Linked DNA regions of Staphylothermus marinus F1. The main gene of each other region encodes a partner of the protein of the gene in region 2 in a complex. Links are inferred from orthologs where the notes say so. Each region holds a gene or a part of one and is shown on either strand. Other genes may lie near its edges.

What was found.
Region 1: the proteins of tuf (region 2) and rpl12p are in contact, whole or in part, in a crystal structure (PDB 3WY9), measured with the Pyrococcus horikoshii proteins. The link is inferred for Staphylothermus marinus F1 from one-to-one orthologs. Residues at the interface, in WP_010885563.1 of Pyrococcus horikoshii: Lys125, Glu126, Phe129, Arg132, Thr133, Lys165, Leu166, Thr169, Lys324, Gln326, Leu359, Ala360, Ile369, Glu372, Ile384, Ile422, Ser423, Gln425; in WP_010886059.1 of Pyrococcus horikoshii: Glu96, Glu97, Leu100, Leu103, Ser104, Ala105, Leu106, Phe107, Gly108.

The regions. Positions count from the first base shown.
Region 1 is NC_009033.1:1,042,881-1,060,390, forward strand. Bases 8,851-11,716 are described here. They hold rpl12p (50S ribosomal protein P1), read left to right. Parts: upstream 8,851-10,053; coding sequence 10,054-10,380; downstream 10,381-11,716. Other genes in these bases: SMAR_RS05675 (50S ribosomal protein L1), read left to right, coding at 8,851-8,913; SMAR_RS05680 (50S ribosomal protein L10), read left to right, coding at 8,921-9,937; alaS (alanine--tRNA ligase), read left to right, coding at 10,588-11,716. In the rest of the region: SMAR_RS05600 (anaerobic ribonucleoside triphosphate reductase), read right to left, coding at 1-1,555; SMAR_RS05605 (16S rRNA methyltransferase), read right to left, coding at 1,731-2,423; SMAR_RS05610 (ribonuclease P protein component 4), read left to right, coding at 2,598-2,945; SMAR_RS05615 (YhbY family RNA-binding protein), read left to right, coding at 2,864-3,232; SMAR_RS05620 (30S ribosomal protein S19e), read left to right, coding at 3,217-3,714; SMAR_RS05625 (DNA-binding protein), read left to right, coding at 3,732-4,058; SMAR_RS05630 (50S ribosomal protein L39e), read left to right, coding at 4,076-4,231; SMAR_RS05635 (50S ribosomal protein L31e), read left to right, coding at 4,273-4,581; SMAR_RS05640 (translation initiation factor IF-6), read left to right, coding at 4,669-5,352; rpl18a (50S ribosomal protein L18Ae), read left to right, coding at 5,355-5,618; pfdA (prefoldin subunit alpha), read left to right, coding at 5,615-6,094; signal recognition particle-docking protein FtsY, read left to right, coding at 6,145-7,032; SMAR_RS05660 (SecE/sec61-gamma family protein translocase subunit), read left to right, coding at 7,053-7,241; SMAR_RS05665 (transcription elongation factor Spt5), read left to right, coding at 7,246-7,725; SMAR_RS05670 (50S ribosomal protein L11), read left to right, coding at 7,728-8,258; more of SMAR_RS05675, read left to right, coding at 8,266-8,850; and 5 more genes. UniProt on the Methanocaldococcus jannaschii protein: Forms part of the ribosomal stalk, playing a central role in the interaction of the ribosome with GTP-bound translation factors.
Region 2 is NC_009033.1:805,612-816,756, reverse strand. The notes cover bases 5,516-8,327. They hold tuf (translation elongation factor EF-1 subunit alpha), read right to left. Parts: upstream 7,674-8,327; coding sequence 6,357-7,673; downstream 5,516-6,356. Other genes in these bases: SMAR_RS04165 (30S ribosomal protein S7), read right to left, coding at 7,876-8,327; rpsJ (30S ribosomal protein S10), read right to left, coding at 5,938-6,249. Outside these bases: fni (type 2 isopentenyl-diphosphate Delta-isomerase), read right to left, coding at 1-41; amrB (AmmeMemoRadiSam system protein B), read right to left, coding at 131-1,000; rpsB (30S ribosomal protein S2), read right to left, coding at 1,009-1,671; SMAR_RS04220 (DNA-directed RNA polymerase subunit N), read right to left, coding at 1,694-1,894; SMAR_RS04215 (30S ribosomal protein S9), read right to left, coding at 1,916-2,329; SMAR_RS04210 (50S ribosomal protein L13), read right to left, coding at 2,326-2,778; SMAR_RS04205 (50S ribosomal protein L18e), read right to left, coding at 2,784-3,146; SMAR_RS04200 (DNA-directed RNA polymerase subunit D), read right to left, coding at 3,143-3,985; SMAR_RS04195 (30S ribosomal protein S11), read right to left, coding at 4,016-4,417; SMAR_RS04190 (30S ribosomal protein S4), read right to left, coding at 4,447-4,953; SMAR_RS04185 (30S ribosomal protein S13), read right to left, coding at 4,967-5,422; more of SMAR_RS04165, read right to left, coding at 8,328-8,469; SMAR_RS04160 (bifunctional nuclease family protein), read left to right, coding at 8,637-9,161; SMAR_RS04155 (30S ribosomal protein S12), read right to left, coding at 9,198-9,641; SMAR_RS04150 (NusA-like transcription termination signal-binding factor), read right to left, coding at 9,721-10,173; SMAR_RS04145 (50S ribosomal protein L30e), read right to left, coding at 10,170-10,493; rpoA2 (DNA-directed RNA polymerase subunit A''), read right to left, coding at 10,501-11,145. UniProt on the Methanocaldococcus jannaschii protein: GTP hydrolase that promotes the GTP-dependent binding of aminoacyl-tRNA to the A-site of ribosomes during protein biosynthesis.

The DNA.
Region 1 (17,510 bases), 240 kb from region 2 along the record:
TTCTCTCAGGTAGATCTATTTCTCCATAGTATGGTGCTATACTTGTTGAATAGATAGGATTATCTGGATCACTTAGATATTCTAGTACTTCCGGATACTTCTTTACATCCTTGATAGCTAGTTTAGCAGCTGCTGATTCACCAGGTACTTCTTCAACATTCCACGGCGTACCTGTTTCTTTCATCCATTTCCTAGCATGACTAACTGCGTATTCAACCATTTTCTTCATAATATCCGTTGCTTTTAGCCAATCCCTCCTTGACCCCTCCATCCAGAGCCTAGGTTCTTGTAAATAGATTGCAGCCGCCTCTGGTAATCCAAGAATACCGATGGTGTTGAAATGAGATGATGGGAATTCTTTCAAGTATTCTTTTATCATAGAGTACATTCCAGTATATTTAGCCATGAGGTCTAGGTAGCGTCTTCTAAACCATTCTTCACTAATCCTAACAATTTCTAGTACCTCGCTATAGAGTTCCCAGAATCTTGTATCATCGCCTCTAGCTTCTAGAGCTATACGTGGCAGATTTACTGTTGTAACATTTACAGAGCCTGTAATATCTGGGAGTGCCCATAATCCGCCGAATCTTTGTTGTTCTATCTTCTTCATTGTTTCCTCTTTTTGTTGTTCTAGATCCTTCTTCAGGCTAAAGTTTAATCCTAATCCTTTAGGTTTTGTCCCATATGCGTAGAGGAGTTCGTTTTTATCTATATTTATGCGGCAACACATAGCATAGCTTGCATCGGGGTCGACCACTCTAGTATTTAACCAGTAAAAGCTTCCACGATGTGCTGCTGTTTTAAATACTGCTTCGAAAACCTCTGGTTCATCCCAGATCATATTCGCGGTTGTCATAATTGTTGGTATTGGGAACGTGAATGGTTGTCCATACATGTCTCCATGGTATAGAATATCTGTTAGAGCTAAGAAGAATGTTTTTGCTTCCTTATAGTATTCTCCTAGCGGCTCAATTTTCTGTCCATCATATACTGCATAGTCTCCTGTAAGCATTTTCTTCGGAGCATCAAGTGTTACTGTGAAGTTAGTGAATGGTGTCTGCATACCGACACGTGTTGGATAATTTAAGTTGAATATGAGTCTTTGAATCTGTTGTTTTACAGTTCTATAATCTAGTCCATCTTTCCTTATGAATGGCCCAGCATACCATTCAACACTTGAGAATGCTTGAGCTCCTGTAAAGTAATGCTGTAATGTTATTAGATAATTAGCTATGTGATCAACATATGTGTCAAAATGTCTTGCAGGCCTTGATATGATTGTAGGTGTTTTTAAGCCCTTCTCTAATAGGCGTGAAACACTGTGTCCTGTACAGTATGGAATATATATGCTATAAGGTAATTTGTGAACATATATGTATCCATCAATATGTGCTCTTAGTACAGGCGATGGCAGTAGATCAAGTAGTGTTTTCATCATGTATTCTTCGAGTAGATAGCTAAAGAAGCCTGTTGGGCCCATGTATCTATTTGCATTCTCGTTCACGTCGAGACTGTTCCATTTAGCATATTCTATTATAGGGTCTTTTTTCTGCATATCTAGTAGCTTCTCCAAAATATTTCCCTCCTAAAACAGTATAGGTGCTTTTAAAACGAAACTTTTTTGCAAATAGTCTATGTCTTGGTAATACCTTATAATAATGACGGTTATTCCGCTATTGTTAGGTTTTTTATGGAAGAATAATAGCATTAAATATTGTTTAATCAGTTGATTATATGATATTGTATAGGTGTTCGGCTCCTACTATTACTCGAGATATAGTGATCCATGTGGTTAATGGCTTATTATATATGGAGAATTCAGCCTTACTAATACTAATAATTTCTTGGCTATAGTCTCCGTGAGGAAATCCCCCGATGCCAATTGCATAATTGTTTTCAACAGCATATTTTACAATATTTTCAGGTTTTTCCTTTTCTCCATGTTCTCTCAACAATATGATTCCATTTTTATTTATTTTTTCGAGAAGATCACTTATTGTCATAGTTTTCACATATAATAATGGGTCGTCGCTGTCGGGGGGTACTTTGCCATGTATTAGTAGTTGTTCCATTAAACCGACAAATCTATTATAATTTCTTGGAATCCTAGTTTCTGGTTTCACAAATATTATGTGTCCGGGATAAGTATGTATATATATTCGTAGATATCCTTCTTTGTTTAATGGGCTTTCAAGAGCGTTTAATAAGGATATATGAACAATATCTGGTCTTCCTCGTTTCTCTTTGTCCTTCAGTTTCTTCATTGCATGATAATGAAGTGAAACATCAAGCAAGGTCTCGCCAGGTTTTTTCCCTCTTCTCCTCGCATTCTTTACCACGGCTGGGTGCTTCCATAACTCCTTAGGAACTAGTTCTAGAGCTGATTCTAACAATATTATGCTTATCGGTTCTTTCATGTTCATATTACTACACCATTATACCAATATTTCATGAATACCGTGATAATTGGTAAATACATGTTGATGGCTTAATATATTATAGCATCAACCATAATTAAACAATACAGAATCCAGGATTTGAATTTGTAATACTCTATAGTTGGTGATTGGGGCCTAGGTGAGAGGGGATATTATAGTTTGAGAAAAAACGTTTTGAAAGATCTAGCCATTCAGAGAATAAGGTATTTGTATAAATTAGCGCTTGACAGGACTCGTAGTGGTGATTATGATTTAGCCCGCAGATATATAGAGTTAATCATTAAATATGCTCACAAAGCAAGAGTAAAACCCCCAAAATATATTAGGAGGGGTTATTGTAGAAAATGTAGGATACCATTAATACCTGGCTTAACAGCTAGGGTTAGAATTCAGAGTGAAGGTAAGGGTTCAAGGGTTGTTGTAACATGTCTCCTCTGCGGCTGGAGAAGAAGATATATGATAAAGACATCTGGAGAAAAATCAAGGATAGAAAAGCTGGAAAAGTAGATGTACAACTAGGTAAGAAAGGATTGACACAAGGTTTTATAAACGAAGTTAAAGCAAGGCTTGAAAAACACGGCGTAGTTAAGATAAGGATGTTAAAATCATATGTTAAATCAACAAATACTGATAGAAGAGAAACAGCTAAGATAATAGCTAAGGTCTTAGGGGCAAAACTTATAGAAGTTCGAGGATATACCTTCATAATCGCTAGAAATAAAGATAAATATAGGAGTTTAAAGATTGTAGGAGAGAAAGAGAATAGTAGGGATAGAAAATGGTTACAGCATTAGAGGTGCCAGCTGACAAATTAATCGCGAGATTAGCCACGTATTTAAAGGAAAATGTGCCAGAAGTTAAACCACTTCCATGGGCATATTTCGTTAAAACAGGTGCACATAAAGAGAGGCCACCCCAGGATCCAGACTGGTGGTATTATAGAGCAGCTAGTATTCTGAGAAAACTATACAAATCCGGTGAACCAATCGGTATTGAAACTTTTAGAACAATTTATGGTGGAAGGAAAAACTATGGATCAGCCCCTGAGCACTTTGTAAAAAGTGGTGGAAGCATTATTAGGAGGATTCTTCAACAACTAGAGCAAGCTAGACTTGTTAGAAAAATAAGGGGCAGAGGCCGCATATTAACTCCTCAAGGACGAGCCCTACTTGATCGATTGGCATATGAGGTAATGCTTGATCTAGTAAGAGAGCAACCTGAGCTGGCAAAGTATTTGCCTCCGAGTGTTAGGTCTAAAATATACTTTAAGAAATAATATTTTTGGTGATAAAAGTGAGTGAATCCTACGATGCTGAACTGGAGGAAATTAAAAAACGTAAACTACTAGAATTGCAGAGAAAGATGGAGGAAGAGAAACAGAGGAGAATGCAAATAGAAGCTATACTTAGAAGAATTCTCACACCAGAAGCTAGAAGTAGGCTTGCTAATCTAAGACTTGTCAAACCAGAATTAGCAAATATTGTGGAACAACAACTTATCACACTTGCGCAGTCAGGAAGAGTTCCTGTCCCGATCACAGATAATTTTCTGAAGAAACTCCTTGCACAAATATATGAGCAAACACATCGTGAAACACATATACGTATTTTGAGGAAATAAATTGGAGGGTTTTAATTATGGCTAGAAATAAACCACTAGCTAGAAAGCTTAGATTAGCAGCAGCTTATAAAGAGAATAGGCCTGTGCCTATCTGGGTATCTGTAAAAACTAGGTTAAAGGTTAGAAGAGGCTTTAGACTTAGACATTGGCGCAGAACAAAACTTAAGGTATAATAAAATTAATGATTTACCGAGTTAAGAAGAGGTTGATTTAAATGAGTGAGGAAGGAAAAATAACTAGGTCAATACATGTTATTCCTTTAAAAAGAGTATACTGGGGTAGAAGAACCAATAGAGCAGATAGAGCTGTTCGATTGATAAGAAAATATGTTAGAAGACACTTCAAAGAAGCTGAAAAAATAATCATTGATCCGGCTGTCAATGAATATGTATGGAGTAGGAGCAGGGAGAAACCCCCTCGAAGAGTAATTGTTGAGATCAGATTTGATAAGGAAGAAAAAACCGCTAAGGTTTTATTAATAAGGTCTTCTAAAGCCAAGATAATGTCAGCAAACAGTAAATAAGGCTAATTATATATTTTGCCTTCTAAAAAGAACTAATTATTATAGGTATTCAAAATATTTTTACATAGTTATACGGGATGATCATCCATGGAAATTGTTAGACTAAGCTTATTCGGAAATCCAAACATCGGTGTATACGTGTTCGCAAACAATTCCATTGCTTTAGTTCCTCCAAGCCTATCTAGTGGAGAGAAAAAAGTAATTGCGGAAACACTCGACGTAGAACTTGTAGAGACAAAAATTGCAAACACAATTCTAAATGGAGTATTAGTTGTCGGAAATGATAACGGTATTATTCTTCCGAGAATAATATTAGATGAGGAACTTGATATTCTAAATAACAATTTAAAGAAACATGATCTAAACATATATGTTTCAAGATCTAAAAATACAGCTCTTGGAAACATACTTTTATGCAATAATAAAGCATGTATTGCTGGCTCCGAGCTTGAACGACAAGAACTGAATAAGATTTCGGAAGCTCTCGGCGTCGAAGCACTATATAAGGATATAATGAATTTAACAATTCCCGGTAGTTTAGCTGTTGTAACCGATAAGGGAGGAGTAATACATCCAGATATTTCCGATGATGAAAATAGAGAATTAAAAGAAATATTTAAAGTAGCCTTCGAACGTGCTACTGTTAATTCGGGGATACCCTTTATTAAGAGTGGTTTAATAGCTAATAATAAAGGCATAATTGTAGGTGAATATACGACAGGCCCCGAAATACTCCGAATAAGAAGGGGATTAAGTGGAGGTGCTATATAGGAATGAGCGAAATAAAGATCTATAGAGTAGAAGGTGTAATGTTACTTAGCCATGATAGGTTCCCAGTATGGCAGAAGTTTACTAAGGAAGTGCGGGCACTAAATAAAGAACAAGCTATTGAATATGTCTACTCGGTTCTAGGAAGTAATCATAAGCTTAGAAGAAAACATATTAGGATAACAAAAATTGAAGAGATAACATTGAGTGAAGTAAGGGATCGTAGAATAGTTGCCTTAGCAAGACTCGAGAGGTTTGTTAAGTTATGAGCAAAAATATACGTGAAAAAAGAACTGCTGTGACACTTACAGAATTAATAGCCAGAGCAAATGAGCTCCGAGAATACTTAAATATTTTACAGGCACAAATAGAGACATATACTTCGCAATTATCAGAGTTGCAACTAGTCAAGAATACACTTGAAGAACTACCTATTAATACATTTGATGGCTTAGTAGTTCTTGACAGATTAAACACAGCATTTATACCTATAAGAATCAGTGAAAATTGGCATAACAATGTAATTGTAAATATTGGACGCAACTATTATGTGAAGACAAATAAGGAAAAAGCTTCAAAGATAGTTATTGATAGAATATCCGTTATCAGAAGAATACTCAATGATCTTAGGAAGCAATACCAAGCTGCACTAATGGAGTATAATACTATACAGCAAATACTTGCAAAAATATATGTTCAATCACAACAATCACAACAAGCACCGCAACAAACAGGCGCTAGCTGATATCATAATTATTCTAGGTGTTTAAACCATAACAAGAAACGGTGATATTTTTGTTTCGCAGAATTAAAAGAGTATTTTCAAAATTCATCGATAAAGCATCAGCTCTACTATTTTCTAAAGAACAACTAATGGATTTAATAGATGAGTTTAAATTCGAGCTAATATCAAATGATGTAGCATACGATGTAGCAGAGGAAATCACAACTAAACTTGTTGAAGCAGTTGAGAATAAAATAGTTAGAGATAAAGAATCTTTGATAGAGTTTTTAAAGAAAACTATTAGGTCATATTTTGACTCTGTGGAATTAATCGATATTTTTCATGAAGCATCTAAGACTAAACCTTACATAATAGTTTTTCTAGGAGTTAATGGTGTTGGTAAAACAACAACGATAGCTAAAACAGCAGTATTGTTTAGAGATAAAGGATTTAAACCATTAATGGTTGCTGCTGATACTTTTCGAGCAGGAGCGCAGGAACAATTAAGGATTCATGGAGAGAGAACTGGTATACCAGTATTTATGGGTAAATATGGAGCCGATCCAGCTTCTATAGCGTTCGACGCCATTAGACATGCAGAAACTCGCGGTTATGATGTAGTATTAATTGATACTGCTGGTAGAATGCATACAGACTCTAACTTAGTTGATGAACTTAGAAAAATTATTAGGGTTGCAAAGCCTCATAGAAAAATCCTTGTAGTCGATGCTCTCACAGGTAATGATGCTATTGAGCAAGCTGTATTTTTTGATAAAGCAGTAGGTGTTGATGCTGTAATAGTGACTAAAGTTGATGCATATGAGCAGGGAGGGGTTCCTCTAAGCATAGTATATAGTATTAGGAAACCCATAATCATGATTGGGGTTGGCCAGGGATATAAAGATTTAAAACCCTTTAATATCGATGAATTCCTAGATAAAATATTATCCGTTAAATAAGGTTTTGGAGCGGATCATTAATGGGTTTTAGAGAGTTAATAGATTCGTGGCGAAGAATAATACGGTTGGCAACTAAGCCTAATAAAATAGAGTATATGACTAGTTTAAAAATAAGCTTGTTAGGATTAACTCTCGTAGGCTCAATAGCTTTCATAGTTAGATTTATATTTATATCATTTATATTTCCACAGCAACTATATGGAGGCTAAATCTTTGAGTATTAGGAGAAAGACAAGTTTTTATGCAATAAGAACGACTATGGGACGGGAAATAGACGTTGCTTTAGTTATAGAATCTAGAATAATGGATCTAGTAAAGCAGAACAGAGATCCAGGCGTAAAAGCAGTATTTGTTCCTCCAGGTGTTAGAGGATATGTTTTTCTCGAAACATCAAGATTAGCATCGATTTATAGGTTGATAAGTGAATTAAAATATGTTAAATCAGGTCAACCAATCAAAGTTTCTCTAGACGAAGTAGGAAGACTTGTTAAGCCTAAACCTGTTATCGAAATGATTAAAGAGGGAGACATAGTAGAAATTGTGAGAGGCCCGTTTAGAGGAATGAAAGCACAAGTTATTAGTATAGATAGGAATAAAAACATGGTTGTCCTGAGTATATTAGAGGCTGCTTTCAATGTCCCTATAACTGTTCCAGGTGATTATGTAAAACCCAGTAGGAAGAGCGGTGTCTAGATATGGGTAAGAAAGTAATAAAAGTAATGGTTGAAGGTGGAAAAGCTAATCCAGGCCCACCTCTAGGCCCTACACTTTCACCGTTAAGAGTTAATGTTATGGAAGTAGTTAAAGCAATTAATGAAGCAACTAAGGATTTTGAAGGATTAACTGTTCCAGTTGAGATCATAGTTGATACATCTACTAGAAAATTCGAAGTAAAAGTTGGTATTCCAACAACAACAGCCTTGCTCCTTAAAGAAGTTGGTGTGAAACAACCACCTGGCGATCCTGCTCATCAGAAAATAGGGGATCTACCTATTGATAAAATCATAAAAATAGCTATATTAAAGAAAGAACAATTAACGGCTAAAACGTTAAAAGCAGCGGTAAAGACTATTTTAGGTACTGCTAGAAGTATAGGAATAACAGTAGACGGGAAAGATCCTAAGATTGTCCAGAAAGAAATAGATGAAGGATTATATGATGCTACGATAGCTAAATATGAACCTGAATGGGAGAAAGAGGAGGAACAAGAGACTGGCGAGGTGTGAATAGGAGATGCCTCTTCCAAGTAAGGAAGAATTAAAGGAAGCTATAGTTAAAGCAGTACAGTACAGTCCGAAGAGAAACTTTAAACAAAGTGTAGAATTAATTGTTGTTCTAAAAGATGTTGATCCCCGTAGTCCGGAGGGAAGAATTAGAGAGACGATATTTTTGCCGAAAGGACTTGGTAAAGATAAAATAATATGTGTTGTTGCCGATGGTGAAATGGCTGAAAAAGCTAGAGCAGGTGGTGCACACAGAGTTATAACAAGAGACGAGTTGCTCGCATTAAGCAAGAAAGACGCTAAAAAAGTAGCTCAAGAATGTGATTGGGTTCTTGTAAGGACGGATCTAATGGCTAATGCCGGCAGAATACTGGGACCAGCTCTCGGTCCTCGAGGAAAAATACCTGTCCCAGTTCCTCCCGCCGCAGATATAGTATCGGTAATGAATAGATATAAATCTGCAATTTTGCTGAGAAATAAGGATCAGCCACAACTAATGACTAGAATAGGAACAGAGGATATGAATCCCGAGGATTTAGTTATAAACGCACAGACAATATTATCACGTCTAGAAACAAAGCTGCCGAATGGAGCACATAATATTGCAAAAATAGTTGTTAAAACCACAATGGGTCCGCCAATAGAGGTTATGGGGTGATTAAAACATGTCTGCAACAGCAGTTCCCAAAGCTAAGAGAATTCCTCAGTGGAAAATAGAAGAAGTAGAATATTTAACAACATTGTTTAAATCATACCCAGTATTCGCAATAGCTGATCTAACAGGTTTTCCGACAAACCAGCTTCAAAAACTAAGGAAGAAATTATCGAAGAAAGTATTATTCAGAGTTTCTAAGAACAAATTAATTCTAAGAGCACTTAGAAATGCCGGTATTGATACAAGTAAATTCGAGGAACTACTTACAGGACAGAATCTATTATTGTTTACACATATGAATGCTTTCGAGTTAAGCCTATTACTCGATAAATACAAGGCAAAAACTTATTATAAACCAGGTGAAATAGCTCAGCAAGAAATAGTTATTCCTGAAGGAAACACCGGTTTATCACCGGGACCTATTCTTAGTACTTTCAGCAAACTAAAGATTCCTACACGTATACAGGGTAACTCTATAGTTATTACACGCGATACAGTTGTTGCGAAACCAGGAGATACTATATCTGAGGAATTGGCAAGTCTTCTGCAAAGACTAGATATTGCTTTAAAAGAGGTTAAGATAAATATTAAAGCAGCATATGATCATGGAATAATAATATTGAGGGACCAACTAGTCCTAGATCTCGAAGAGTATAAGAACATGGTTATGAATGCTCACCTAGACGCATTAAAGATCGGATCAGAAATAGCATGGCCTGTGCCAGAGATATTAGAGTTATCATTAAACAAAGCATTCCGTCAGGCATTAGCATTAGCTGCTGAGGCAGGATATGTAACACCAGATACTGCTGAATACGTGTTTAGAGCGGCAATAATGAAAGCACTAGCACTTGCAGCAGAAGTTTCCAAGTATGCACCAGATCTAGGATTAGAAGTACCAACAATACAACCGACAACTCCGCCTGAGAAAAAGGAAGAGGAGGAGAAGAAAGAGGAGGAAGAAGAGGAAGCTGAGACTGTTAGCGAAGAAGAACTAGCAGAAGGACTAGGAGCACTCTTCGGATAAACATGGGTAAATATTTTTATTAGGGAGAATACATTTTAAAACACCCAGATAATCATGGATAAGTGGATGTGTAAATAGGAAATAAGATAAAACATATATCCAAGAGGTGGTGAACGATCGAATACATATATGCTTCACTACTACTATATAAGGCTGGTAAAGAGATAAATGAGGAAAACATAAAGAAGGTATTAGAAGCTGCAGGAATTCAAGTAGATGAGGTAAGAGTAAAATCGCTTGTAGCTGCCCTGAAAAATATTGATATAGCAAAAGTACTTGAACAAGCACTAGCCGCTCCAGTAGCAGCGGTTCCAGCCGCACCGGCAGCACAGGCTCCAGCGGAAGAAGAGAAGAAGGAGGAGAAGAAAGAGGAGGAAGAAGAGGAAGCTGAGACTGTTAGCGAAGAAGAACTAGCAGAAGGACTAGGAGCACTCTTCGGATAAACAGTTTTTACAGCTCAAATAATTCAAGCCTTAAAACAATGTTCTCGGAGCAGATATGGTTTTTGTTTGGTCTTATTAAGAAATAATCTACCTTATCTCTTAGAAGCCAATACTCAACCATTACATTCAATACTCATATATTGGACGTTAATAACTAATATCATAACTAGTATGTAACAGAATATAGTGTGGATTAAGTGATGTATAATGGTCGAAGAAGAATTTATGAATGAGTTTTTGAAGAAAACCGGTTATCAAGTATATAAGTGTAAGAAGTGCGGTGAAAGATTCTGGAGCCTAGTGCCGAGAGATACCTGTCCTGATAGGCCGTGTAGTAAATATGATTTCTTATATAACGAGTATAAGGGAGTTCCTCCTTTAACATTTGATGAAGCAAGAAGGAAATTCATAGAATTCTTTACCTCTCATGGACATGGATATGTTGACCCCTACCCAGTTCTTGCTAGGTGGAGAAACGATCTATATTTGACAATTGCGTCAATAATTGTTTTTCAACCAGCTGTTACTGAGGGAATAGTTGATCCGCCATATAATCCGCTAGTCATAGTTCAGCCCAGTGTTAGGTTGGAGGATATAGATAATGTAGGCTTAACGTTTGGAAGACATCTTACAAGTTTTGAAATGGGAGGACATCACGCATTTAATAAGAAGGATCAATATGTTTACTGGGTAAACGAAACACTTCAATACGCATTCGACTTCTTTACAAAAATAATTGGGATAGAACCTGAGAACATTGTTTTCAAAGAATCATGGTGGGAGGGAGGAGGAAATGCTGGACCAGCATACGAGGTTCTAGTTGATGGGTTAGAGCTTGCCACACTAGTATTTATGAAGTATAAAATAGTCAATGGGAAAAAAGTTAGAAATCCCGTACTCGTAGTTGATACTGGTTATGGTATAGAGAGAATTGCCTGGTTTACTCAGAGAACACCAACAGCTTTTCACACAATATTTAGTTCATTATTGGAGACATATAAGAATATTTTAGGAATAGATGAACCTCCCTATGATGTGCTTAAAAAAATAGTTTACTTACTTAGTGATAAGGAGATCGAAGACGTATATATGTTGAATAAATATCTTGAAGAGATAGATTATTCTGAATATTATAAATCCTTAGTAGACACGATCAATCTATATACAGCTCTCGATCATGTTAAGACCTTGTCCTTAATGTTGAGTGATGGCATAGTATCATCAAATACTGGTGAAGGGTATCTAGCACGTTTAGTTATTCGACGCTTATTGAGAACACTTATACGTTTAGGAATAAAAGTATCTACACTAGAAGATATAGTTCTAGAACTTATAGATAAACAAGCGAAGTATTGGAAAGGCAGATATGTATACGATAAGTTTCACCGCAGACTAGACTATATACTCGACGTAATGAGTTATGAGACGAGAAAATATATCGACATAGTTACTAGAGGAATTAGAGAGGTGGATAGGTTTATTAAGAAGAAAAAGAAGATTACCTTCGATGATTTAATACAAATATATGACTCTAAAGGAATACCCCCCGAAATTGTTGTGGAGAGAGCAAAGCATTATGGGCAAGAAATACGTGTTCCCAGCAATTTCTATTCATTAATAGCTGCTAGACATGGTGGTTCACAAGCATTAATCAAAGAGAAAGAGCATGAATTACCGGATGAAATAGTTGAATGGGCTAGTAAACACGATCCTACTAAGAAGCTGTTTCACGAAAACCCCTATCTAAGAAGAGCTAGTGCGAAGGTTCTCGATTCATTGAATGAGTATGTTATATTTGATCAGACAATATTCTATCCTAGAGCTGGAGGACAAGATCACGATAAGGGATACGTTATATTAGGTAATGAGCATATACCCGTTAAACATGTGTATAAAGTTGGAGAAGTAATAGTTCATCAACTAGCTACTAAAAGAAGACTAGTACCCGGAACACAGGTGGAGCTAGTTATTGATTGGTATAACAGGTATAGATTAATGAGACACCATACAGCAACACATATTGTTCTAGGAGCTGCAAGAAAAGTTCTCGGAGAACATGTATGGCAAGCTGGAGCAGAGAAAACTGTTGAGAAAGCAAGGCTTGATATAACTCATTATAAATCGTTAAGTGATGAAGAGATCAGAAAGATCGAAGAGTTAGCTAATAAGGTGATCGATGAGAGAATAGACTTAAAATTTTATTTCCTACCAAAATTTGAGGCTGAGAAAAGATTTGGATTAAGAATATATCAGGGCGGAGCAGTTTACTCACCTATTCTTCGCATAGTTGAGATACCTGGATGGGATGCAGAAGCATGTTTTGGCACACATGTATATAATACTTCAGAAATAGGAGGAATAAAGATAATTAAAGCAGAAAAGATCCAGGATGGTGTTATAAGGCTTGAATACATAGCTTCAACAAGGCTTCCAGAATACATATCCGATCTACAGAAAGAAGTGGATAAGGCTCTCAAGTTTCTAGGCGCTAAAGGCTTGCCGATCTCTATAGTTGCGAAAAAAGTTAGTGAAGAACTTGATAAATACAAGACTCTATTAATTCAATACCGCAGGTTATTCAAAGAAATACTATTAAAGCATTTATTAGAAGAGGCACTGGAGATCTGTGGATTAAAAACAGTTGTGATAGAGAAACAGCTTGAAGACGAACAACTCTATAAATCAATTATTGAGGATTTATCGTTGAAGAAAAGAGTTCTAACAATATACGTATCAGATAAATTTGTAGAGATAGCAATTCATCCAGATGAAGCTAATAATAGAAAACTTGATCTAAGAAAGCTCGTGGAAATTCTACAAAACATGGGAGGAAGAGGCGGCGGAAAACCAGATCACATTTATATAAAGATAAAAGAACCTAAACAAATAGTCAAATTAATAGTAGAGGCAATCACAAACCTTTTATGCAAAGCATAAAATCTATAACCCGAGATAAATAACCAATTATAAGATGAGAAATAATACTTGGGCCCGTGGCCTAGCCTGGATAGGGCGCCGGCCTTCTAAGCCGGAGACCCGGGGTTCGAATCCCCGCGGGCCCGCATTTCTATTATGCATCATGTAGTTCAATACTTACGTATATCCTAGTTTAAGATCTTATCTCTTGTCAGTAAATACGTTTATATCGTGATTGACCAGATTTTATATTTGGTTATATTATATGATGAAGGAACCGTCACGGGTCTGATCAATATGATGATCGGGCTATGGGCTGAATCTTACAAGTAGAGTATATGAAATGGTGTTAATGTATTGAATTGGCGAGGCATAGCAAAGATTATTGGTGCTTTGGAAATCGTTGTAGGATTATTAATGCTTTCTGTCCCTTTAATCGATCTTTTAACATTGAAGCCGTTAACGCTTAGTTTTACTTTTTTTGCATTATTTTTAATTTTCATAGGCTATTATTTGCAACAGATAGAGGCTAAGCCCATCGGTTTACTTGATGGCATAGTTGCAACAAGTATTGCTTGGCCTCTAATTTCTTTTGAGGCTTCAATCCCCCTCATGTTGAGTCTAAACATTAGTCTGGTGGATGCATGGTTTGAATCGATATCAGGTTTTACAGGTACAGGCTTTACTGTACTGACAGGTCTAGACTATATGAAGCCCTCAATTGTTACTTGGAGAAGTATAATGCAGTGGAGCGGCGAGCTTGGAGTAGTTGTTTTCGCTATGGTTTTATTCCCATATTTTTATCGTTTAGGAGCTTCTGCATATGGTGTTGAGAGGCCTCTGAAAATAGAGGCTTCATTCTATATGACTGCTCGAAAACTTATACGTATATATTTAGTTCTTACAATAGCTGGTATAGTATCCTATGTATATGCTGGCATGAATTTTTATGAAGCATTCAACCATGTATTAACAACTGTTGCAACAGGTGGTATGTCAACATATGATGCTGGATACAATGTAATATTTGAGAGAGCACCATTCACGTATATACCGGTAATGGTTTTTATGTTTCTAGGAGGTATGAATTTTGTGTTATTAGATAAACTACTTCGAGGAGACTTAGGTAGAGTATGGAGAAGCGAAGAATTTAAAACATATCTTTATACAATGCTAGTGCTAGTATTTCTAACAATTATATCTTATTATTTTGTTGATCACTACAATTTATATTATAGTTTAATCGCAGGCTCATTTAACCTAGTCTCAGCTATGACAACAACTGGTTTCAGCATCGGTTCCATTTCAGACTTATCCGCTACAACGAAATTAGTATTAATAGCATCTATGTATTTTGGTGGAATGGTTTTTTCAACAGCTGGCGGGATTAAAAGTTTCAGATTATTATTAATTCTCAAAAAATTCAAGTATTCATCGATATCAACTATTCTTGGCGGAAAAGTTGAGAAAACATTGCGGGTTGACGGTAAACCTATTGATGAAGCCGAGGTTTCTCAAGCACTGCTTTTCTCTTTTATACATTTACTTGCTATTTTTATAGGAGCAACATTTATGACAATCTATGGTTACAGCTTCGTTGACACATTATTTGAAGCAACATCAGCGGCTGGATGTGTTGGTTTAAGCGTTGGTGTTGTATCTCCGACAGCTCCGTTAGGCGTAAAACTAACAATAATGACTTTAATGTTGCTTGGAAGAGTAGAATACGTACAAGTAATCACTATATTTGGATACATTGCAGGAAGGAAAGCCGTTAAAATATTGAAGTAGTATTTTCAATAATATAGGTGTATATCATTGAGAATACTTATAGTTGGCGGAGGAAAAGTTGCTGAAGAATTACTTAGAAGACTCGATTTAAAGAGGCATCAAGTCTACGTTGTCGAGAAAGATCCTGTTAGGAGACAAGAAATTTCAAGCAATTTCGATGTTTTCGTTATTGGTAAAGATGCAACTGATGTATCGCTTTATACTACTGATTTACAAATGGAACAAATAGATATGGTTATTGCTCTAACCGGAAGCAATGAAGTTAATTTATTAGTTCTTGCAATTGCAAAGCTATATAATGTACCGCACCGTATAGCTAAGGTCACTGATCATAGAATGGCTGATCTACTATATGAGCTAGAACTCGGTATACCTGTTACACAATCTTCAATTGTAGCTTCAATGATAAGCAATTATTTGGAATCAGTGGTAAGCTCGCTACCAATAGGTAGTTTCGGAGATTATTATCTCCATCTCATCTCATTAGCAGAAACAGACATGGTTGTCGGATCTAAGATTAAAGAATTAAATTTACCAGAGGATATAAGAATTCTCCTAGTATTTGATGGTAGAGACTTCAAACCTCCAATGGATGAAATAGAGTTAAAACCCGGGTACCAATTAATTGTCTTATCTAAAATAAGAGATATTGAAAAATATTTTAAAGGGTGATCATATGACTATTAACACCACTAACCTGACAATCGAGGGTATTCTGTTCAGTTTGCAGTCTGCACTTATAGTAACTTTGCTAGTAGTCCTTGTTCGTTTTATAATAAATAGGTTTCTCACAGTATTATTTGATAGAGGAGTAATTACTATTAGTACCAAGTCCACTGTGATGAGATTTGTTGATCTCTCCGCTATACTCGTTATACTTGTAGCGTTTCTTCAAGCACTTGTTTCACCACCCATAGTTATTTATGCTGTCTTAGTATTTGCGTTCATAGCTATCACACTATTCTATTATGAGCTAAGAGAATTTGTTGCATACATAAATCTCCAATTAATTAGGCATATGCGTGGCAGAAACTACGAGATCTATTTGCCGAATCACCATAAGCCTATCTATGGTAGGATTGTAAGCGTAGAGCTTACAAACACTATTATAGAAGATATATATGGTAGAAGAATATATGTCTCAAATAGTTCGCTTACAAATGCTATAATTAAGGAATATGTGCCGGTAATACAGTTAAGGTTGAAGCTTAGCCATGCCGAAGGCGATCCTATTAAAGTAATAGAAGATATAACTGCTTCACTAAGAGAAATAGATACTGGGATTTTCAGACTTGATGATAAAAAAATATTGATAGATAGAATAGGGGGAGGAGAAGTAATTGCTAGAATTAATGCCTATCCTCTATCAATACCTTTAAGATTCTCAGACCTAGTAAAGCTTGCTGATTTATTAAGTAAAAGTCTCGCAAAATATAATCCTATCATAGAATTTATAGAGTTAGGATGAAACAATAACACCTCTCAAATCATAAAATGTCGCATTAGTTATTTGAATCTTTACATGTTTTCCAAAATCTAATGTGTTCTCGGAAAATATTATGACCGGTATATAGTTTAAAGTTCTCCCGATCCATGTATTGCTATGTTCTGTTATGAAAGTATCCAAGACTTTTCCTAAATATTTTCTATGAACCTCTAATCCAACATTTTCTATAATCTTCAATAATCTAAGCATTCTCTCCTTCTTAACACTCGTTGGTATTTGACGTAATGATGCTGAATAGGTATTTGGCCTTATACTATAAACAGCTGGATGTACTCTTTCAAATTTTAACTCCTTTATAATATCAAGTGTTTGTTCAAAATCTTCTTCTTCTTCACCTGGATGACCTACGATAATATCTGTTGCTATGCTGATTTCCGGTATTTTCTTTCTTAAAATCTTAACTATCTCTCGATACTCATCTACTGTATATTTCCTCCTCATAATCCTTAATACCTTATCACTACCGCTTTGAAGCGGTATATGTAGGAAACGATAAATGTGAGCGCTGTTTTTAATCACTTCTATTAATTCATCAAGAATATTAGCAAGTGTATCTGGATTCATCATTCCAATTCTTATCATGAAATTACCTTTTATCCCATCTAGTTCTTCGAGGAGATTTGGTAGCATTTGTTTTCCATAAAGATCTAATCCATATGAAGCTGTATCTTGACCTGTAATTTCTATTTCTACCACTCCTTTACCAACTAGCTCTTTTACCGTGTTTTTAATTTTATTAATCGGGTAGCTTACAAGTTGTCTACGAGCATTCTTTACTATACAGAAGCTACAGTTTCCTAAACATCCTTCTTGTATTGGCAAATAAGCTATTTGTTTATCAACATATGTTCCTAGAATTCTTCTATTACGTTCACCTTTTAATAGAAATACTTGTCCATCGCTTTCGACAGCTATC
Region 2 (11,145 bases):
TCTATGTGTTCTAGTTTTCTTTCACCTATATTCTCATCCATTTAAGGCACCGTACGATTGGTTAAGAACAAATATTGTATTTCTTTAAAAACAATACTTCTTACTACGATAATAATGTATTGCACATATATTATTTGATTAAAAACCTTATTGCAGCATATCCTACAACAGCTGATTTATCTCCTGAAACATCCCCGCTGGTTGCATACTTTAATAATTTAGCTTCTCCTTTACCATATAGTTTTACTAGTTCGATCAGTGTCATTATTCCTCCAGGACCACATATGGTTACAGGTTCCTCTAGTATAACCTTATACAAACCGTCTGTGTCAAGTGCAAGTATGCGATCTAGTGCTTTCTTGTCTTTAGCAACCGTTATATCGTGCGGGTCATAATGGTTAAAGTCGCTACTAGCAATTATTATAGTGTCTCTTCCCATGGTCTGTAAGGATTCATATATTGCTTTAGAGAGATCCCTGGCTACATCAGGTGTGTGTAAGCCTAGAACTATTGGTACTATTTTAACATTATTGCCGAACAAATACTGTATAAATGGTAATTGAACCTCTACTGAATGCTCTTCGACATGTGCATATGTATCGAGTTCGGCGAGATCACTGTTGCTAACTATATCTCTAGCTAGTTCAGCATCAACTTCTAGTTCTCCTAGAGGAGTAATCCATTTTCCTGCAGGATACACTGATACAAGCGAGCCTAAACCTGTATGATTTGTCCCAATAATAATTATGGTTTCAGGTTTACCATCAAGAGCCAAGTTATAGTAGACATGAGCAGCTATAGGCCCGCTATAAATATAACCTGCATGCGGAGCTACGTATCCTAAAGCGTCTTTGCGACGGGTGCTTGATACTTGAGGTAATTCTCCGGGACCAAGCGGGTGCTTAAAGGAATGCTCGATTAATTCACGTAGTTTTTCTGGTTCGCTTGGATAAAAATATCCAGCTACAACGGGAAGTCTTACATGTGATTTTTGCTCCAAATATTTTTTCACCTCTTAAACTTTACTTCGAATTCTGAGGGAGGCTCGGGCAAGTCGCCGTCTGGCGGTAATAATCCTCTCTCCCTAAGTATTTGTCTTGCTAATAACCAATATATTAGTGCTAAGCTTTTTCGACCCTTATTGTTTGCTGGAATAATTAGGTCTATATACTCTGTTCTATTATCTGTATCAGCTAGTGAAACAATAGGTATACCTATTTCTGCTGCTTCCTTCAATGCTTGGGAGTCAGCACGTGGATCTGTTAATAATACTATGTCTGGTTCAAAATACCATTTAAGGCTTGGATTTGTAAAGGTTCCAGGCATAAATCTACCTGTGAAAGGTTTGCATCCTACATAGTTGCAGAACTTAACAACAGGTTTTTGCCCATATGTTCTAACCGACACAGCAGCAATTTTTGATGGCTCATATCTTGATAGGAACTTTGCTGCTATTCTTATTCTTTCATCGATTTTTCTAACATCTAAAATGTAGAGTCCATCATTTCTAACACGGTAAACAAACGGCTCCATGAACTTTGTACATATATGTGTTCCTATATGAACTCCTGCCGCCAAATATTTTTCTAGTGGGATCAATAATTCTATGACTGGTTTTGTCTGGGTTTTCTCCGCGGATTTTTCATTATTTTTTGGTTGTTCTTGAGCCATATTAATTCACCTCTTAACTAAGTCATGATACTTTGGGGAAGTTTAAGATTTCATAAGATATTTCAATATGTGAGAGAAACATTCTTCGACAACAATATCTTTTAACACCTAAATCATCTAGAACTTTACCCGGGTCTTCTCCTGCTTCAACTCTTTTCTTAAATTCTTCCCATAAATGACCTATGGGTGCACCACATGTGAAACATCTAACTGGAAACATCATTTTTATAAAAACACCTCGTTTTTACCTATAGCTTTTCTGCCATCTCCTCCTAGCACTATATCTGCCCCATTTCTCAGGCTCTGTTCTTCTCGGGTCTCCGCTTAGCATGTATCTATCGTATTCGGTGAAGATCTTTCTTAGTTCAGGATTGTTGTCAGCATATTCTAGTAATCCTCTAGCAATAGCCATTCTAACAGCATCTGCTTGACTCATTACACCACCGCCTCTAACATTTACGTATATATCTACTCGTTTCCATAGATCTCCAGCTATGACTAGGGGTTCATACATTTTTAGTCGGGCAAGCTCTATTGGCCATATCTCTAATGGTACACCGTTTATCCACACTCTTCCTTCGCCTGGCTTAATAACTGCTCTCGCAATGCTTGTCTTCCTTTTACCTGTTGCAATAACTATCTTTCCCTTCACACTCATATCCTAACACCTTTCCAGCCGAGTTCTTTAGCTATATCTGCTAGGGTAATATATTCTCTCCCGAGTCTATTAGCATCTGCTTCTTTGAAACGTATAAATTCTACTTTTCCAAGCTCCGGCGGTACTCCATTATATACTCTAAGTCTTTTATACGCATTTCTACCTTTAGGTTTATCCATGGGTAGCATTCCACGAACTGTTCTCTTCAATATATTGTGGGGTGATTTAGGTCTTCTAACCCCTGTTTTATAGGGATTATAGTGTGTGGTGACTTTCTCAATAAGTTTATATCCTTGGATAACCCTTACTCTTTCACCGCTTACAACTGCTTTTTCAGCATTTACCACGATCACTCTGTATCCGTTGAGTAGTTTTTTAGCTATGATACTGGCTAGTCTTCCCAGGATCTGATTTGTTGCATCAACATATATTGTTTTAGGTTCACTCATATATATCACCCAATAATTTTCACATTGCTTCCACGCGGGTTTTCACGGGCTAGATCAAGTATATGTATAGCTTTCCCACCGGCAATCTCTATTTTTTCAATAGCTGTTTTTGTAAATGAAACTGCAGCGACTGTTACCGGGTGATCAATGTTTCCTGAACCCAGCACTTTTCCTGGAACTACGACAACATCTCCACTGCTAGTATGCCTGTTTATCCTGCTTATATTCACAGCTCTCCTCTGCCTCCTAGGTTTTTCAAGTTCTTCAGCGACTGCTTTCCAAATAGCTGTTTTATATTGTTTGGATAATTTTTTGAGCTCTCTAATAGTTTTCCTTAATACAATGTTTGTAGGTCCTGTCTTTTTCATTTAATTATCCCCTCACTTCTAAGGTTTTCTATGAAATCATCTATTTTATTTTCAAGTATTTTTACGGCTTCAATAAGGATTCTTTTAGGAGGTAATGAACCTGTAGATTCGATTGTTAAAATATATTCGTTCTCTCTCCAGCCAACTCTTATCGCATCAGTCGGACAGTATTCTTCACAAATTCTGCATAATGAACAATCAAAAATCTTATTAGTGTTTACAATTATTTTTCCGTTTTCAAAGCTTAGAATATTTCTTGGACAAACCTCTATACATTTCTTACAATTTTCACCTAAACACTTCTTTTCATCTATATAAATATCAGCAATATACTTGTGTGCTGCAACAGATACAGGGCTCCATTTGGCGTGTTCTTTTCCCCTGCCAAGTCTAGCATATGCTTCCAGCCTTATTTCTTGGTTCTTTCCTAGAACTATAATAGGAATGTTATCATAAACAGGTTTAACATCAGGATCCGAAGTCTTTAGATCTCCGCTGTGTAGAGTTACAAGTTTACCTTCCTCACCTTTCCCTTCAAGATCAAGTTTTACAAAGCAATCTTCGGTGAATAATCCTCTGTCTCCTGCTTCTCTGCATTCTTCTGGTGACTTATATTTGTCTAGTGCTGCTTCACTTGTTAACGGTATAAGTCCTAGTCTATGAGCAATATATTCATCATAGAATACACTGCTATTCATTGTGAATACTACGGAATCAATAGCCATTGTTGGTACTTCTGCTATTATGGCTCTACGAATAGAGTTTAAAACATGTAAAGGAATATCTTTTATATAAAGCCTTAGACGTAGAGGTGTTTTTTCTAAAACATTTATTTCCAAGACATGATTCACCCATGTTAAAATATAGGTTTAGACTCTCCTACCTCTCCTACCGCCTGGTCTACGTGTAGTGTCATGCGGTATTGGTGTTACATCTTCGATCCTTCCAATAATGAATCCTGCTCTTGCGAGTGCACGTATAGCAGCTTGTGCTCCCGGTCCCGGAGTCTTCGGTCCATGACCTCCAGGCGCTCTTACTTTAATATGTAAAGCTGTTATTCCCTTATCCATTGCTTCCGCAGCCGCACGACTAGCAGCAATCATTGCTGCATATGGGCTTGGTTTTTCTCGATCAGCCTTTACAACCATTCCACCGCTCCATCTGCTTACGGTTTCAGCTCCCGTTAGATCTGTTATGTGTATTATAGTGTTGTTTAAGCTACTATAAATATGTGCTACGCCCCACTTAAGTTCTCTACCCATGAAAGCCATTCCGCTCACCTCTCAACTAATATTTAGATCTAGGCTTTTTCTTCAATGCTCTTTTTAAACGGACTTGTAGGTGCGTAATCCACTAGGTCTTCTTCTTCTCGAGAAACAATGTATCCTGGCGAAGTAATTCTACGGCCGGCAATAGCTATGTGTCCGTGGATAATTAATTGTCTTGCATGATATATTGTTCTCGCTAATCCTTTCTTATAAACTATGGTTTGTAATCTCCTCTCCAATAAGTCTTCAACAGTTAATCCTAAAACATCTTCTAGTGATGCGTTTTCATGTAGTAATCCTAGACGATAAAGTCTATTAAGTAGAGCTTTTTCTGCTTGTTCACGTATTTCTTGTGGAGCAGCTAGAAGTGATCGTGCTTGGTGACGGAACTTCCTAACAATTGTTTGTGCTCTCCATAATTCTCTCTTATTTCTTAAACCATATGTTCCCAGAAGCTTAAGTTCTTGAACTAATACTTCTTTTCGCCATGGATGTCGTGGTCCTTCCCATTTCTTTCTAGGCTTCTTCGGATCACCCATGTTTCACACCTCTTTATCTCCTCTTCTTTCTAACACCTACAGTTAATCCTAAGCGACCAGTTGTACGTGTACGCTGTCCGCGAACTTTTAAGCCGAGAGCATGACGTATACCGCGCCAACTCTTAATCTTCTTTTCTCTCTCAATATCTTGTTTAACATAGAATATTAGTTCAGCACCTATTAGATGCATATCTTTACCTGTAACATAGTCTTTTCTCCTATTAAGCATCCATGAAGGTATATCATAAGCTGATGGATTACTTAATAAGTCCTCTATTCTCTTTATTTCTTCATCTGTTAAATAACCAATACGCATTTCAGGATCAATACCAAGTCTTCGACAAATACCATAGGCTAAGTTAACACCTACACCCTTAATTTCTGCTAAACCATATACAGTCTTCAAGCTACCATCGATATCGGTTCCCGCTATACGCACTATATATCTATAATTCCTAGCACTGCTCAAAACCCCAGCTTCACCCATGCATAACTTTTCTAAGCAAATATCCTAACCAATACCATAAATAAACTCCTATTATAAGCTTACCGTCTAATCCTCGATAAACTAGTTTTTATATGTGCTTCTCCCCCTTAAGACAGGGTTTTATACTTTTTATTGAGGATCTGATTAGGCTTTAATAAGTTGTTGTGTCAGGAGGGGCGAAAAATTTCATCTCCTAAAACTGGATCGTGTTCCTAAAGCGCTTCATCATCCATACTATGTATGCTGTTAAAAACTATATAAAGAAGTGGCGCCGGGGGCGGGATTCGAACCCGCGCGCCCCGTATGGGGCACTGGCTCTCCAGGCCAGCCCCTTAGTCCGCTCGGGCACCCCGGCATTCTAATTATTTATTTCGCTTATGGAGGGATAAAATGTTTCTCTGGGTTAACAAGATTAGTTTATGTAGTAAGCTTTTAAATGAACAATTTCCTTTATAAAATCCGAGTAAACGATTATTTTTATGGATAAAATAACGTGCTTAAATTTCTATTTCCATCCATATTTCTGGCGGTACTCTGACACGGATAAGTTGTTTCATTACTCTTTCATCAGCTGCAATATATAATAGTCTCTTATGTATTCTCATTTCCCATTTCTCCCATTTCTTCTTTCCTTCACCATGTGGTAGTTTAAGTGTTCTCACAACGAGTCTCTTCGTCGGCAATGGAATTGGTCCAGACATTTTTACTCCGGTACGTTTAACTATATCTGTTATTTTGTTCATGAACTCGTTTAGTATGTTGATGTTATTGCTCCATATCTTTATCTTAACCATTCTCGGCGTCGACATTTCTTTCTACGCCTCAGCATATCAATGAGTTATGAGGGTTTATAGAGATATTGGTTGTTTATGTATTAGAAAAATTTTTCGTTGAGATCATATGTTAAATACTTATTTTACTTGGTCTTTATCTCGATCTTCATTGGCTTAACATCTACTACTACTCCGATACCAATTGTTTTACCCATGTCTCTCATAGCGAATCTTCCTAATGGTGGGAAGTCACTGTATTTCTCAACTACTAATGGCTTGATGGGTTTGAATCTCACAATTGCTGCATCGCCCATTTTAATGAATTGTGGGTTTTCTTCAACTACCTTACCAGTTCTAGGGTCTAGTTTGGCTTTAATCTCTACTATTCTACTAGCTACGCTAGCAGTGTGGATATGTATTACTGGCGTGTATCCAACAGTAATTGCTGTTGGATGCCATATTATGAATACTCTTGCTGTGAATTCTTCTGCTACCGTTGGTGGGTTATCTAGGTGTCCTGCAACATCTCCACGTCTAATGTCTCTCTTTGAAACGCCACGTACATTGAATCCGATGTTGTCTCCTGGCTCAGCCTTCTCTATTCTTACATGGTGGGTTTCAATGCTACGTACTTCACCGACCTTTGCCGGCGGCATAAATACTACTTTGTCGCCAACCCTTAATACACCTGTTTCAACACGTCCAACGGGTACTGTTCCAACACCGCTAATAGCATATACGTCTTGTATAGGTATTCTTAATGGTTTATCTATTGGCTTCGGTGGTGGCTCTAAGCTATCTAGTGCTTCAACTAGGGTTGGTCCATTGTACCATGGCATATTTGGCGATCTCTCAATGAGGTTGTCTCCGGTCCATGCGGATACGGGGATAAATGGTACCTTACTTATATCATATCCTAGGCTCTTTAGGAATTTTCCTAGAATAGTTTTTATTTGCTCATATCTCTTCTGGCTCCATGGAGGCTCTGTTGCATCCATCTTGTTTACTGCAACAATTAATTGGTTTATACCCATTGTCTTAGCTAGGATGGCGTGTTCACGTGTCTGTCCTTCAGGGCTCATGCCTGCTTCGAACTCACCTTTACGAGCACTTACTACTAGTAATGCTGCATCTGCTTGGCTTGCACCTGTAATCATGTTTTTAACGAAGTCTCTGTGTCCTGGCGCATCAATAATTGTGAAGATGTATCTTCTAGTCTCGAATTTCATGTAGGTTAACGCTATTGTTACTCCGCGCTCACGCTCTTCCTTAAGCTTGTCAAGTAGCCATGCAAACTTGAAGCTCTCTTTTCCTCTCTTTTTAGCTTCTTCTTCTAGCATCTGTATTGTTTTTTGATCGACGAGTCCTAATCGGTATAGTATATGTCCTACTAATGTACTCTTACCATGGTCTACGTGCCCGATTACTACTAGGTTTAAGTGTGGTTTTCCAGAGCTCATACTAATCTACCCCATTCATGTCATTTAATCTACTCCGAATTAAATACATGTTTAGGGTTTTTATATTTATAATATACTTTTACACTATGCTAGAAATACTAATTCGATATAGTATTTATAAAGCTATCCTTGAAGAACTTTGTTGTATGATTAAATCAGTTTTGTAGGATATAGAATACCCTATAGGAAGTAATGTTATTCATTATCTACTGCTGAGAGCTATTCTTTCTATTTCTTCTTTCTTCTGAATAGCATAGCTTCTCGGATCATTATTTGCTGCTAGAATAATTTCCTCTGCTAATGCTTCCTCTATTGGTAGTGGATTATTAAACGATTTATTACGGGCTCCATCAGTTAAATGTTTCAATGCTAAATCAATTCTTCTTTGAGGAGCAATATCGACTGCAACATGATAAACTATGCCTCCATACATTATCCTAGTAGTTTCTTCTCTTGGTGCAGCATATTCTATTGCTCGAACAAGAACCTGTATAGGATTCTCTCCTGTTTTCAAATATATTAGGTCGAAGGCTTTCTTTACAATGTTGTAAGCCAAATGTTTCTTCCCAGTATTCCTGCCTGGCCTCATTATTTTGTTTATGAGTCTTTCAACTATTGGTACCTCGGCCTTACCAAACCTGCGATGCTCGTGTCTTCCACCAGTGTGAGGTAGGAATACTGGTTTTAGACAAAGATATCTTTTCAAACCTGGATCTCGCACTATAATGTTATCATAGCTCCATTTACCAAATAGTTTAATCTCATTAACTTTTACAACAACACTTTCCTCTGCCACTACCGATTCACCGTTTCTTTTCTGCAATACCAAAACTATTATATCACCCTTAAAACTCTTACGTATAAAAAACTTAGCTGTTAAGCTAAATAAGGTGTTTAAACCACAATTCATATACTGTAGACTACAAACTCTAACACCCTATCTAAATGTGGAGGAGGTAATATTTGGAAGAAGATCTTATAAGAGTTATAGATGTATCTGGAGAAATAGTGTTTGACAGATTATTTATTCCTAGAATAGTGTGCTTATTAGAAGATGGTAGGTTCTTTATATTAGAACGTGTTCCTTTCGATATAGTTGTAAGCCTGAAAAAACTTGATGGAGAAGAAATAGATGATGAACGTGAGAGATTAGTAGATGTTTTATCAAGCATGCCTGACATATTGGATATTCTAGGAAAACATTTGAGAAGAGTTGTTATTAACGAAATAGATCCTAAAACAGGAGTATACAGTGCTATAGCTGAATTCTCAGATGGAAACATGGCTATTAAGAGAAGAATGGTTCCTAGCCATGCTATATTTCTTGCAAAACTAACTAATAAACCAATATATGTCAAAAAAGAACTTGTAGATCAACAGGAAGAATTCAGGCTTTTGGCTTCTACTGATACAAGTGATGAAATAGAGGATGAAGAATACGAGGACGATGAGGAATATACAGATATAGATCGAGAAGATATATTTTAACTAGGTTTTAAATTTAGACCCATATAAAATGTTGTTCTACCTTACAGGTTTCTGTTTTTTACCTAGATATAATGCTTTCAATGATACACCATTAACCATTATTACCTTGTATCTAACACCGGGAATATCACCCATGGAGCGTCCGCGGGGTCCTCCAATACCTTCAATAATTACTTCATCGTGTTCATCAATATAGTTTATACCACCATCAAATGGGACAAATGCTGTTACAACTTTTCCATTCTTTGCTAATTGAACACGAACACATTTACGTACAGCAGAGTTAGGCTGTCTCGCTTCTACTCCAACTTTTTCTAATACTATTCCACGCGCCATTGGAGCTCCTTCTAATGGGTCATGTTTCTTCTTTAATCCAAGCATTTTGATCTTGAATTCTCTCTGGCTCCACCTAAACTTTAGCCTCTTCCTTCTAAGTTTTCTCGCAGCAAATAATCCATTTGGCGCTTTTTTTCCAGCCATTGTTTTTCATCTCATTCCTTGTTCTCAAGCCTAGTATCGAATTCTCTATATGCTCTTTTTAAAAATTACTCTTCTAGCTTCAAGCGATTATTACGAAATCTATTCCATAGTAACGTTTAAGTATTATTTTTGCTCTTGCAACGTTTTTACCGCCTCTACCTATAGCCATACCTTTATCGTTTGGTTCGACACTTACATAAACTACTTTTTTACCGCCTGGTCTATTAGTTATTCTTACTTCTCTTATCCTAGCTGGTGCTAATGCGTATCTTACCTGCTCTTCTAGATCATCACTATACCCTACGATCTCTATATTTTTGCCGAGAAGTTTTCTAAGTTTTTGAACATATAGTCCTCGTGGACCAACAGCTTTTCCTACTTCGTCAGGATTAACTAGGAATATTATTCGGTTATTTTCATCGTCTATAATGCAGTCTCTAACATGTACTCCTGTTAGCTCATGGAGTAATGCCATATATCTGAATTCTTCTGGTGTAAGCTTTATTTGTGGCCGGTCATTCTTCTTACTCACTCACTCTCCTCCTCCACTATTTCTAAAATATTTGATTGTCCAGGATCAACTATAGCCATAGCGGATACGCCGAAGGGTTTACCTGCAAGAGTTCCAAGTTCCATATTTGTTCCAGGAAACCTATAAACGGGTATGTTTGATAATTTAGCATAGTATTCAATGTCTCTTTTAATTTCTGGAGGAGCATTTGCTGCGACAACAACTAGTTTAGCTTTTCCGTGAAGTACTAATTTTATTGTTCTTTTACTTCCCAATATTACTTCTCCAGTCTTAATAGCCATTTGGAGTGCTCTTATGAAATCTATTGAAGATGAAGGCATTCAATAATCACCTTTTCTCCTCATTGTTTTTATTAATAATCATTGCTTCTATACTTTCATCCTCTAATTCTTCTACCTCTTCTTTAACTTTATGGGGCATCATAAATATTTCAACAATACCCGTACCCACGGGTACTGGTTGCCCAATTATTACGTTTTCAGGCACGCCTTTAAGCATATCTACTTCTCCTTCAACAGCTGCTTCGACTAGTTTTTGAACAGTCATTTCAAAAGTAGCTCTAGCAAGCACGCTTGGCTTCTCCCCTGCAATACCCATTCTACCAACTTGTCTAATTTTACCTGTCCATGTCATCATGTCTGCTAACAATATCAAGTGTCTTATATCAACATCTAAACCTTGATCTTCAAGTACATTCTTTGTTTCACGTATTATAGCGGCTCTTGCAGCCTCTATTCCTAGGATCTCCTCTATTTCAGCGATGTTGTTAGTATATACTTTGCGATAATCCACTCCAGGCACTTTCATTACTTCCGCTAAATTGCTTCCCTCAGCAACCAATATATATTCGTCTCCTCTCTTCTGGATAATGACTTTTGTAATACCCTTAATTCCCTTGATCTTTGTATTTGCTATTTTAGTGCGGATCTTTTCAACTTTTGTATAATCAATCTTTTCCGATCTAAGAGCTAT